3 regions of the Promicromonospora sp. NPDC057488 genome follow, and region 3 is predicted to be linked to each of the others. Evidence: riboswitches for the same ligand, from Rfam matches in the RefSeq annotation. Region 3 holds a riboswitch; each other region holds the start of a gene.
What was found. Region 3 has a riboswitch for cyclic di-AMP ahead of ACFU5G_RS09895 (C40 family peptidase). Riboswitches for the same ligand answer to the same signal wherever they lie in the genome.
Positions count from the first base shown of each region.

Region 1 (3,265 bases), on a different contig from region 3:
AGGTCGGCTGGTCGGCGACGCGCAGGTCGCGCCGGAACCAGATCAGCGACGGGGCTGTGGTCATGCCGCCCACCGTACGGGGGTGCGGCCGGGCTCGCGCCCGGGTGAGATCATCCACGTCTCGATCCCTGCGACGGCCCGGGAGGCACCCCCTGCACAACCACGAACCCGCCGGCTACGACTGCCCGTTCTGCGACTTCACCGCCGAGCGCGAGGCCGAGGTGGTCTACCGCGACGACCGGGTCTTCGCGACGATCGCGCCCCGCTGGTGGCCGCGGAACCCCGGCCACGTGCTGATCGTCCCGGTGGCCCACCACGAGAACCTCTACGACCTGCCCGCAGCGGACGGTCACGCGGTCTTCGACGCGACCCGGCTGCTCGCCCGGGCGATGCGCACCGCCTACGACTGCGCGGGCGTATCGACCCGGCAGCACAACGAGCCCGCCGGCAACCAGGACGTCTGGCACTTCCACCAGCACCTCTTCCCGCGCTACCCCGGCGACGACCTCTACGGCACCCTCCCGGAACCGGACTGGCTCCCGGTCGAGCGGCGCCGGGCCTACGCCGAGCGGCTGCGGGACGCGCTCGGCTGAGGCGGGATGTCTTGGGCCGCCGGGTGATCGGCAGAATGTCAGGTGGTCGGCAGCCCGGACTGCCGACCACCTGACGTCCTACCGATCACCTGTGAGGAGTGTGGTCCGTAGGCTGGGCCGATGCCCGTCTCGCCCTACATCCTCGGCCTCCGCCGGCACATCGGCACCGACCTCCTGTGGCTCCCCGGCGTGACCGCCGTGGTGCGGGACGACGACGGCCGTGTGCTGCTCGGCCAGCGTTCCGACAACGGCCGCTGGGCGCTGGTGAGCGGCATCCTCGAACCCGGCGAGGAGCCCGGCCCGGGGATCGCCCGCGAGGTGCTGGAGGAGACCGGGGTGGAGATCCAGGTCGAGGCCCTGGCGGCGATCACCGTCACCGAGCGCGCCGCCTACCCGAACGGCGACGAGGCCCAGTACCTGGACCTGTGCTTCGCCTGCCGCCCGGTCTCGGCCGAGGCCGCGGCCGGGGCACGGGTGAACGACGACGAGTCGCTCGCCGTCGGCTGGTTCGCACCCGACGAGCTGCCCGAGGGGCTGCATCGCGACACGGTGCGGCGGCTGGAGCTCACGCTCGCGTACCTGGCCGACCCGAGCACGGGGCCGCACTTCGCGCGATGAGCGGCGTGGCGCCGCGCGTCAGCCCTGCCCCTTCTGCGCCACGGCGGCGGTGAACTCCCAGTGCCACGGCTCGTACGGGCCGACGCCGCCCGACTGCGCCCAGCCCGGGTTGTCCCAGCCGAACTCCGGGGCGTTGGCCTTGAGCCAGTCCCAGCGGTCGCCGGCGTAGCCGTCGGCGCAGATGTCGATCGCGAGGCCCCAGCCGTGGTTGGAGGTGCCCGGGGTCGCCGTCAGCGTGGGCTTGTTGGCCTTGGCGGTCACCTGCTGCGCGTAGCTGCGGTAGCCGTCGGTGATGCAGATCGCCTCGCCGAACCGCTCGGTGTACGCCTGGTTCAGGCGCGCCAGGGCCACGGCCGCGTCCGCGCGGATGGCGGGGTACCCGTCCCACAGGTCGCACAGCTCGCCGGCCGGCACCTGGCCGTTCGTGCCCGCGCCCGTGGCCACGCCGTCGCAGCCGGGCAGCACCGGCGGGGCGTCGACCTCCACCGCGGAAGCCTCCTCGGCCGGGAGCACCGCGTCCCGGGGAACGGTCACGCCGGCGGACGACCCGAGCGCCGAGCGCTCCTGGCTGCGCGACGCGCCGCTCTGCCGGTCGGCCAGCGCGGCCGCTGCCGCGCCCTGCCCGGCCTGCCCGTCGGCCGCCGCGGCGGCGTCGCCCCCGAGAGCGATCTCGCCCGTGGTCGGCGCCCCGAAGGAGACGGCGGTGAACGACGTCGTCGAGGCCAGCGCGAGGCCGACACCGATCTTCAGGGGCAGCCGGCCCAGGACCGAGGGGCGCGGGTGCCGCACCGGAGCGGCGGCGTGCCGGCCCTTGCTGTGGCGCCCGCCGGCCCGTCGTGCCGACCGCCCCGTGGGCTCCGGCAGGGACCGCTCGCGCCCGTGCCTCATCGCGTTCCCCGAGACCGGGTGCGGTACGACAGGACTGGCTGACCGGGGACGCGTGCGCGCCCGGGGAACGTCGATGGCATGGAGCATCTCCCGGCGCCTGCGAGGTTAGCTGTCGGGTTCGGGTCGGAGACTGACCCGGCCGGCGGCCGAAACCGCACGGCTCCACCCCGAGGACACCTAGGTGTCCAAAAGTGGGTCCCCCGTCCCTGTCATGTGGTTCGTCGGTACCCCCGGCGGTGACAGGGCTCGGCGCCCGCCAGGACGTCCCGCGGTGCTGCGGGCCGCAATGAATGTACCCCGCCCTGGCAAAGATGTCACGAAATAGTAACGAAGGCCGGACGTGGGCGGACCGGTCAGACGGCGGGCGGGACGACCACGACCTTGCCGTGGACCCGCCCCGCGTCGGCCTGCTCGTGGATCGCGGGCAGCTCGCTCAGCGGCACGCGCCGGGCGATCTCGACGTGCAGCTCGCCGCTGTCGACCAGGGCGACCAGACCCGAGAGCACGTCGGCGTCGGGGTGGACGAAGATCGTCGCCGCGCGCACGCCCCGCTTCTCGTCGCCGGGCGTCGGCACGGTCGGCGTCGTGGAGACGACGACGCCGCCGTCGCGGACCCGGGCCGCCAGGGCGGTGAACCCGTCAGGGGTGATCGGGGCCAGGTTGAGCAGCACGTCGACGGGCTCGGTCACCGCGTCGAGCACCGGGCCGGCCGTGTGGTCGATGATCTCGTCCGCACCGGCCGCCCTGACGATCTCCGCGCTGCGCGGGCTCGCCGTCGCGATGACGTACGCGCCGGCGCGCCTGGCCAGCTGCACGGCGTAGCCACCCACCGGACCGCCGGCGCCGTTGATCAGCACGCGCTGACCGGCCTGGAGCTCGCCGGCCTCGAACAGCGCCTGCGAGGCGGTGAGCCCCACCGACGGCAGCCCGGCGGCGTCGGCCAGCGGGATGCGCGTCGGGGCCGCGACCAGGGCTTCCGCCGGCGCGACGACGTACTGGGCCGCCGAACCGTCGGCCGCCATCGGGAGGAACCCGACGACGTCCTGCCCCACGGCGAGGCCGTCCACTCCGTCGCCGAGCGCGTCGACCGTGCCGGAGACGTCGTAGCCCGGGACGTGCGGCAGCGTGATCGGGATCGGCAGGAAGCCGCCGCGCATGCCGCCGTC
Region 1 covers NZ_JBHVEG010000032.1:30,972-34,236, forward strand. Annotated here, with positions in the region: gene ACFU5G_RS09330 (cryptochrome/photolyase family protein) at 1-64, opposite strand, end outside; gene ACFU5G_RS09335 (HIT family protein) at 105-593, shown strand; gene ACFU5G_RS09340 (NUDIX domain-containing protein) at 714-1,211, shown strand; gene ACFU5G_RS09345 (M15 family metallopeptidase) at 1,230-2,099, opposite strand; cyclic di-AMP (ydaO/yuaA leader) riboswitch at 2,180-2,333, opposite strand; gene ACFU5G_RS09350 (NADP-dependent oxidoreductase) at 2,453-3,265, opposite strand, start outside.
Region 1: another riboswitch for cyclic di-AMP. It lies ahead of ACFU5G_RS09345 (M15 family metallopeptidase); the one in region 3 lies ahead of ACFU5G_RS09895 (C40 family peptidase).

Region 2 (3,265 bases), on a different contig from region 3:
CGTTGTGCGGCGTGGCGTAGGTGTCGACGTCGTCGGCCGGTTCGAGGTAGGCCACTGCGCCCGGCTCCGCGGTGATCACCTGGGAGGGCTCGAGGAACGGGGCGCGCGACGTGGCCGTGGCGAACTTGCCGCCGAACTCGCCGAAGGACGCGTGCTGCGCCTTGCGCTCCACGAGGCAGAGGGTGGCCACGTCCCAGAAGGCGGTGGCGCCGCCGTTGCCGAGCGCCACCTCGTAGCCGTCGGGCGCGCCGAGCAGCTCCGTGACACCCTCACGGATGCGGCGAACCAGGTCCTTCACCGGTGCCTTCCGGTGCGATGTACCGAGCACGTGGGCGTTCGCCACGAGATGATCTACCTGTCCCGGGCGCACCTTGGAAGGGCCTGAGCCGAAACGGCCGTCGGTGGGCAGCAGGTGTGTCGGGATTGTCAGTGGCACAGAACTAGACTAGAACCTGGGCCGACGCCCGGGGCGCCGAGCCCAGGGGCGACTGGACGGCTGCGCGCATGACGGGAGCTGACGTGACGGATCTGATCGACACCACCGAGATGTACCTGAAGACGATCTACGAGCTCGACGAGGAGGGCATCACCCCCCTGCGCGCGCGCATCGCGGAGCGTCTGGGGCATTCCGGACCGACGGTGTCGCAGACGGTCGCGCGCATGGAGCGCGACGGGCTCGTGATCGTGACCGGTGACCGCCACCTGGAGCTCACGGAGCTCGGGCACGACAAGGCGATGCGCGTGATGCGCAAGCACCGCCTGGCGGAGCGTCTGCTGACCGACGTGATCAAGCTCGACTGGGAGCACGTGCACGTCGAGGCCTGCCGCTGGGAGCACGTGATGAGCGACCTGGTGGAGAAGCGGCTCGTGGGCCTGCTCGACCACCCGCACCACGACCCGTACGGCAACCCGATCCCCGGCCTGTCGGAACTGGGCGAGGCCTACACGGACGTGCCGTTCCTGGCCGGCGTGATCTCGCTGCCCTCGGCGTTCGAGGCCGCGGCGAAGAAGGGCGTGAAGGGCGAGCCGCTCGCGGCGTCGCTGACCCGCATCGCGGAGCCCTTGCAGACGGACGTGGAGCTGCTGGCCCGCCTGTCCGACGCCGGCCTCGTGCCCGGGTCGCGGATCACGGCGGAGCTCAGCGACGGTACGTACACGGTGACGGTCGACGGCGCCGGTACGGCGCTCGAGCTGGGCGAGGACCTGGCCCGGCACCTCTTCGTCGCGACGGCCTGATCCGGCCGCCCCGGTTCGGGGCGACAGGGGTGCGAAATGGTCGCTTTTGTCGGAAAGGTGTCACCCTGTGTCGGACACGCCATGACATTCGTTGCCGGAACGTGACATCGGGGGTGACGTCGGGTACGTTCGGACCGCTCCCGCGGAGTTTATTCCGAGGGAGTCTCCGGACGGACGCCGAACTCTGTCACCGGCCGGGGCCCCAAGACGACCGCATGACAGAGGCGGGGGACCCACCATCGGGCGCCAGGGTGCGTCCTAGGGGTGAAGCCGGGTAATCCTTCGGGAGCGCACGGCCGGGTGATTTCTCCCACCCGAACCCGACAGCTGACCTCGAAGGCGTACAAGGAGAGGTTCTACGTGACCGCACGTACCACCCGCGCACGCCATCGTGCTGCGCGTCGCCCTGTGACTCCGCTCACCGAGCTCGCCCAGAACGCCGCCGTCGGTCGCCGTACCGCGGTCGCCGCCGCAGGTGGCGCGCTTCTGGTCTCGACGTTCGGTGGCGCGATGGCAGCGCAGGCCGCTCCGCTGGAGACCGGCCCCGCCAAGATGAACTCCGTGGACCTCAACGCGCTGACGTCCCAGGCCCGTGAGTCCCTGTCCAACGCTCCCGTCGTGACCGTCGCGCCCGACGCCGAGCTCAGCGTCGAGAAGTCCGCCGTCTCGGTGGTCTCCGCTGCCGACAACGAGGACTACCAGGCCGAGCTCGCCGCCAAGGAGGCGGAGGAGGCCGCTGAGGCCGCCGCCGCCGAGGCTGCCGAGGCCGCTGCCACCGCCGTCTCGACCGCCTCGTCGTCCGTCGACATCCCGGCGTCGGCGATCGGCAACTCCGTGATCTCCATCGCCAGCCGGTACATCGGCGTCCCGTACGTCTCCGGTGGCGGCAGCCCGAGCGGTTTCGACTGCTCGGGCTTTACTTCTTACGTCTACGGCCAGCTCGGCATCTCGCTGCCGCACTCGTCCTCGGCGCAGTCCGGCTACGGCACGCAGGTGCCGGCGTCGGAGGCCCAGGCGGGCGACCTGATGTGGACCCCCGGGCACGTCTCGATCTACGCCGGTGGCAACACCATGATCGACGCGTCCAAGCCGGGCACCGTGGTCGACTTCCGCACCATCTGGCAGTCGAACCCGACGTTCATCCGCCTGGGCTGATCACAGCCACGTAGTACCTCGCGGAGCGCCTGTCCGGTCACGACCGGGCGGGCGCTCTGCTTTGCCATCTTTCTGCAGACTTTTTGCCTCTGGTTACCCAAGACGGCCACGCCGCCGGTAGCGTTGGAGGGCAAAGGTGCACAGCAGTAGAAAGGACTGGCGATGACACGATCCGAGGTCGTACTGGTCGGGGTGGACGGATCGGCCGCGAGTCTGCACGCGCTGGACTGGGCTACCGCCTACGCGCACCGCGTGGGCTGGGCGCTGCACATCGTGTGCAGCTACTCGTTGCCGTCGTTCACGGCCGCGTCGCTCGACGGCGGGTACGCCGCCCTCGACGACACCACCATCCAGGAGGGCGCCAAGGCGGTCCTGGTCGAGGCGGAGAACCGCGTGGCCGACGCCGGGGTACGCGCCACGACGGAGGTCGCCACCGGTGACGCCGCGGGTGTGCTCGTGGAGCTGTCCGCCGACTACGGGCTCGCCGTCGTGGGGACCCGAGGCCGGGGAGGTTTCACGGAGCGCCTGCTGGGCACGGTGTCGTCCGCGCTGCCGGCGCACGCGAAGTGCCCGGTGGTCGTGGTGCCGCTGCGGGCCGAGACCAACCGGGGCGTCTCCTGGACCCCGCCGGACATCAGCTCCGACGAGCCCGGGACCACCGCTCCAGCGGCGGAGGCCGAGACCGGCGTGGCCCCCGGGGTCGCGGAGATCCGGGAGGTGCGCCGCATCGTCGTCGGCGTGGACGGGTCGCCGCAGGCCGAGCGGGCGCTGCAGCACGCGATCGTCCAGGCCAACGCGTGGGGCGCGGAGCTGACCGCCGTCACGGGCGTGCCCGTGGGCAACGCGGGGATGCTGGCGTGGCTGCCGTCGTCGA
Region 2 covers NZ_JBHVEG010000175.1:1,694-4,958, forward strand. Annotated here, with positions in the region: gene serC (phosphoserine transaminase) at 1-436, opposite strand, end outside; gene ACFU5G_RS24850 (metal-dependent transcriptional regulator) at 520-1,236, shown strand; cyclic di-AMP (ydaO/yuaA leader) riboswitch at 1,402-1,594, shown strand; gene ACFU5G_RS24855 (C40 family peptidase) at 1,645-2,391, shown strand; gene ACFU5G_RS24860 (universal stress protein) at 2,554-3,265, shown strand, end outside.
Region 2: another riboswitch for cyclic di-AMP. It lies ahead of ACFU5G_RS24855 (C40 family peptidase); the one in region 3 lies ahead of ACFU5G_RS09895 (C40 family peptidase).

Region 3 (3,265 bases):
CCGCGGCCCACGTTCACGAACCGCGCCGACGACGGCAGCAGGCCGAGCAGCCGCGCGTCGAGGATGTGCCGCGTGGCGGGCACGGCCGGCAGCAGCGAGATCAGCAGGTCGGTCTCGGCCAGCAGCGCGTCGAGGCCGCCGGCGTCGACCACCGGGTAGCCGGAGCGCTCGCCCGCGCGCGAGGCGACACCCCTTACCTGCGCGCCCAGCGCGGTCAGCAGCGGTGCCAGGCGCAGGGCGATGGAGCCGAAGCCCCAGATGGTCACGCGCGCGCCGTCGAGCGTGTACTCGCGGCCGGTCACGCCGTCGGCCTGGGCGAACGCGATCTCCTTGGCCCAGCGGTGCTCCCGCTGCGCCTCCAGCGACTGGTCGATGCGGCGCACCGACGCCAGGATCAGCGCCAGGGCGTGCTCGGTCACGGTGTCGTCGTGCAGGGACTGGCCGGAGGAGATCACGACGTCGGGCGCGAACCCGGAGCGCAGCGCGACGTCGGGACCCGCCGACAGGGTCTGCACCCAGCGCAGCCTGGTGAGCCGCTCCGCGGCGTCGGCCACGATCTTGGGCGGGCTGGACCACGTGACGAGCAGCTCCGCGTCGGTGTGCTCGGCGGGGATCGGCTCGGTCATCGCGTAGGTGGCGACGGTGTCGGTGCCGCCGGGTGCGAAGGAGGCTCCGCCGTCGGGCAGCAGGGACGGGAAGTCGAGGTCGAAGGGCACGTCCGGTACGAGGATCTTCACGCCGGGGACGTTACCCGACGGGGCGACGAAGCAGAGCGCCCGTCCGGCCGGTCCGAGGAGGTCCTCGGGACGGCCGGGCGGGCGCCCTGTGCTGGGGGTCTTGCGAGTCGTGCGGGTACTGCGTGATGTGCCGGAAGGCGTCAGCCCGTCACCCGGATGAACACCGGGTTGTTCTGCCACATCTCCGTGTAGTGCACGGGGACGCCCGCCTGCTGGGCCTCCACGACCATGCCGTTGCCCGCGTACAGCGAGACGTGGCCGGACGTCCAGACGATGTCGCCCGGCTGGGCCTCCGCGGCGGAGACCTGGTAGCCGACGGTCGACATCGAGGCCGAGCTGTGGGGGAGGCTGACGCCGAGCTTGCCGTAGACGTACTGGATGAGCCCGGAGCAGTCGAAGCCGCTGGGGGAGGCTCCGCCCCACACGTAGGGCACGCCCACGTACTCGAGGGCGAGGTTGACGGCCTGCTGGCCCAGGCCCGCGGAGGACGCGGCGGCCTTGGCCGCGACGGCCTCTGCCTCGGCCGCTGCGGCCTCGGCGGCTGCCTTCGCCTCCGCCTCGGCCTTCGCCTTGGCTTCCGCCTCGGCCTTGGCGCGTGCCTCGGCCTCCGCCTTCGCCTTGGCCTCGGCGATGCCGGCCTTGGTCTCGGCGTACGGGGTCACGCTGACGCGGCCCTGCTCGGCCCAGAAGTCGGCGTCCTGCGCGACCTCGACCTTGGTCACGAGGTTCTCGGCGAGACCCGCGCGGGCTGTGCTGTCGAACGTCTTGTTGGCGAGGGTGGTCTGGGTGTGGCCCTCGGCGGGCGCGGTGTGGGCGGTCTGGGTGAAGACCGACGCGAGCATGCCGGAGGTGACTACCGCGATCGCGCCGGTCCGGGCGGCGTTCTCGGCTGCTGTCTGGGTCAGAGCGGTGAAGGGGGTGAGAGCGGGGCCCTCGGCGCGATGCCGCGCCCGGTTGCTGGGTCGGTTTACCTGGTCGTCCGCCCAGTCCTGGGTGCGGTCGGTGAGTACGGTCACCAGTGATCTCCTCGGACGCCTACGAAGTGAGCTGTCGGGTTCGGATGGGGAGAGCAATCACCCGGCCTCACGAGGAGGCTTCACCCCGAGGACACTCGCGTGCCCGGCTTACTTGGTTCCCCCGCCCCTGTCACGTTCTGGCTGCTCAGGACCGGTGACAGGGTTCGGCGTCCGGACCTGGACCTACCCGTTGCTGGGGAGGCGAGATCGACCGTACTCGCCCGCCGCGCAATTGTCACGATTAGGTCACATACCGTCTTGTGATGGAACGTTCCTGGCAATGAGTGCCCCGTGCCACCATGGCGTGCATGTCCGATTCCACGCTTGACCCCCTGGGCGCCCGGTACGACGTCGTGGTCGTGGGCGCCGGTCACAACGGCCTCACCGCGGCGGCCTACGCGGCCCGCGGCGGGCGCTCGGTCCTCGTCCTGGAGCGCGCGGACCACGTCGGGGGCGCCGCCGTCTCGGCCCGCCCCTTCGCGGGCGTCGACGCCCGCCTGTCCCGCTACTCCTACCTCGTCTCGCTCCTGCCGCGCCGCGTGGTCGACGAGCTCGGCCTGCCGATCCGCCTCGTGCGCCGACGGTGGTCGTCCTACACCCCGGTGGCCGACGGTGGCCTGCTCGTCGACACCCAGGACGACGCCGCCACGCGCGCCTCGTTCCGCCGGCTCACCGGGTCCGACGCCGACTTCGAGGCCTGGGGCCGGTTCTACGCGATGACCGCCGAGGTGGCCCGCCGCCTCGCGCCCACGCTCACCGAACCCCTGCTCCCGCGCTCCGCCGTCCGCGAACTCGTGACCGACGGCGTGGGCGAGGAGGCGTGGCGCGCCCTGTTCGAGGAGCCCCTCGGTGAGGTGCTGCGCCGCACCTTCACCGACGACGTCGTCCGCGGCGTCGCCGCCACCGACGGGCTGATCGGCACGTTCGCCGACGTCGACGAGCCGTCCCTGCGGCAGAACCGCTGCTTCCTCTACCACGTGATCGGCAACGGGACCGGCGACTGGGACGTCCCCGTGGGCGGCATGGGCGCCGTCTCGGGCGCCCTGCGCGACGCTGCCCTGGCCGCCGGCGCGACGATCGTCACCTCGGCCACGGTGACCGCGGTGGACCCGGGGGCCGTGGGCGCCGAGGTGGCCTGGACCGACGCCGGCGGGCGCACGCGCGGCGTGACGGCCGGGCACGTGCTCGCGGGGTGTGCGCCGGCCGAGCTGGACCGGCTGCTGGCCGGGGCCGGGCGGGGCGCCGCGTCGGGGGAGGTGCGCGGGGGTGTGGACGCAGGTGTGGCCGGGGGTGTGGCCGGTGGTGTGGCCGGGCCCGAGGGGGCGCAGCTCAAGGTGAACATGCTGCTCGACCGGCTGCCGAGGCTGCGGGACGACGTCGACCCCGTCGCGGCGTTCAGCGGGACGCTGCACGTCAACGAGTCGCTGACGCAGCTCCAGGACGCCTACACGCAGGCCGCCGCCGGGCGCATCCCCGACCTGCCGCCCAGCGAGATCTACTGCCACACGCTGT
Region 3 covers NZ_JBHVEG010000035.1:18,676-21,940, reverse strand. Annotated here, with positions in the region: gene ACFU5G_RS09900 (NAD(P)-dependent oxidoreductase) at 1-737, opposite strand, end outside; gene ACFU5G_RS09895 (C40 family peptidase) at 878-1,753, opposite strand; cyclic di-AMP (ydaO/yuaA leader) riboswitch at 1,754-1,933, opposite strand; gene ACFU5G_RS09890 (phytoene desaturase family protein) at 2,062-3,265, shown strand, end outside.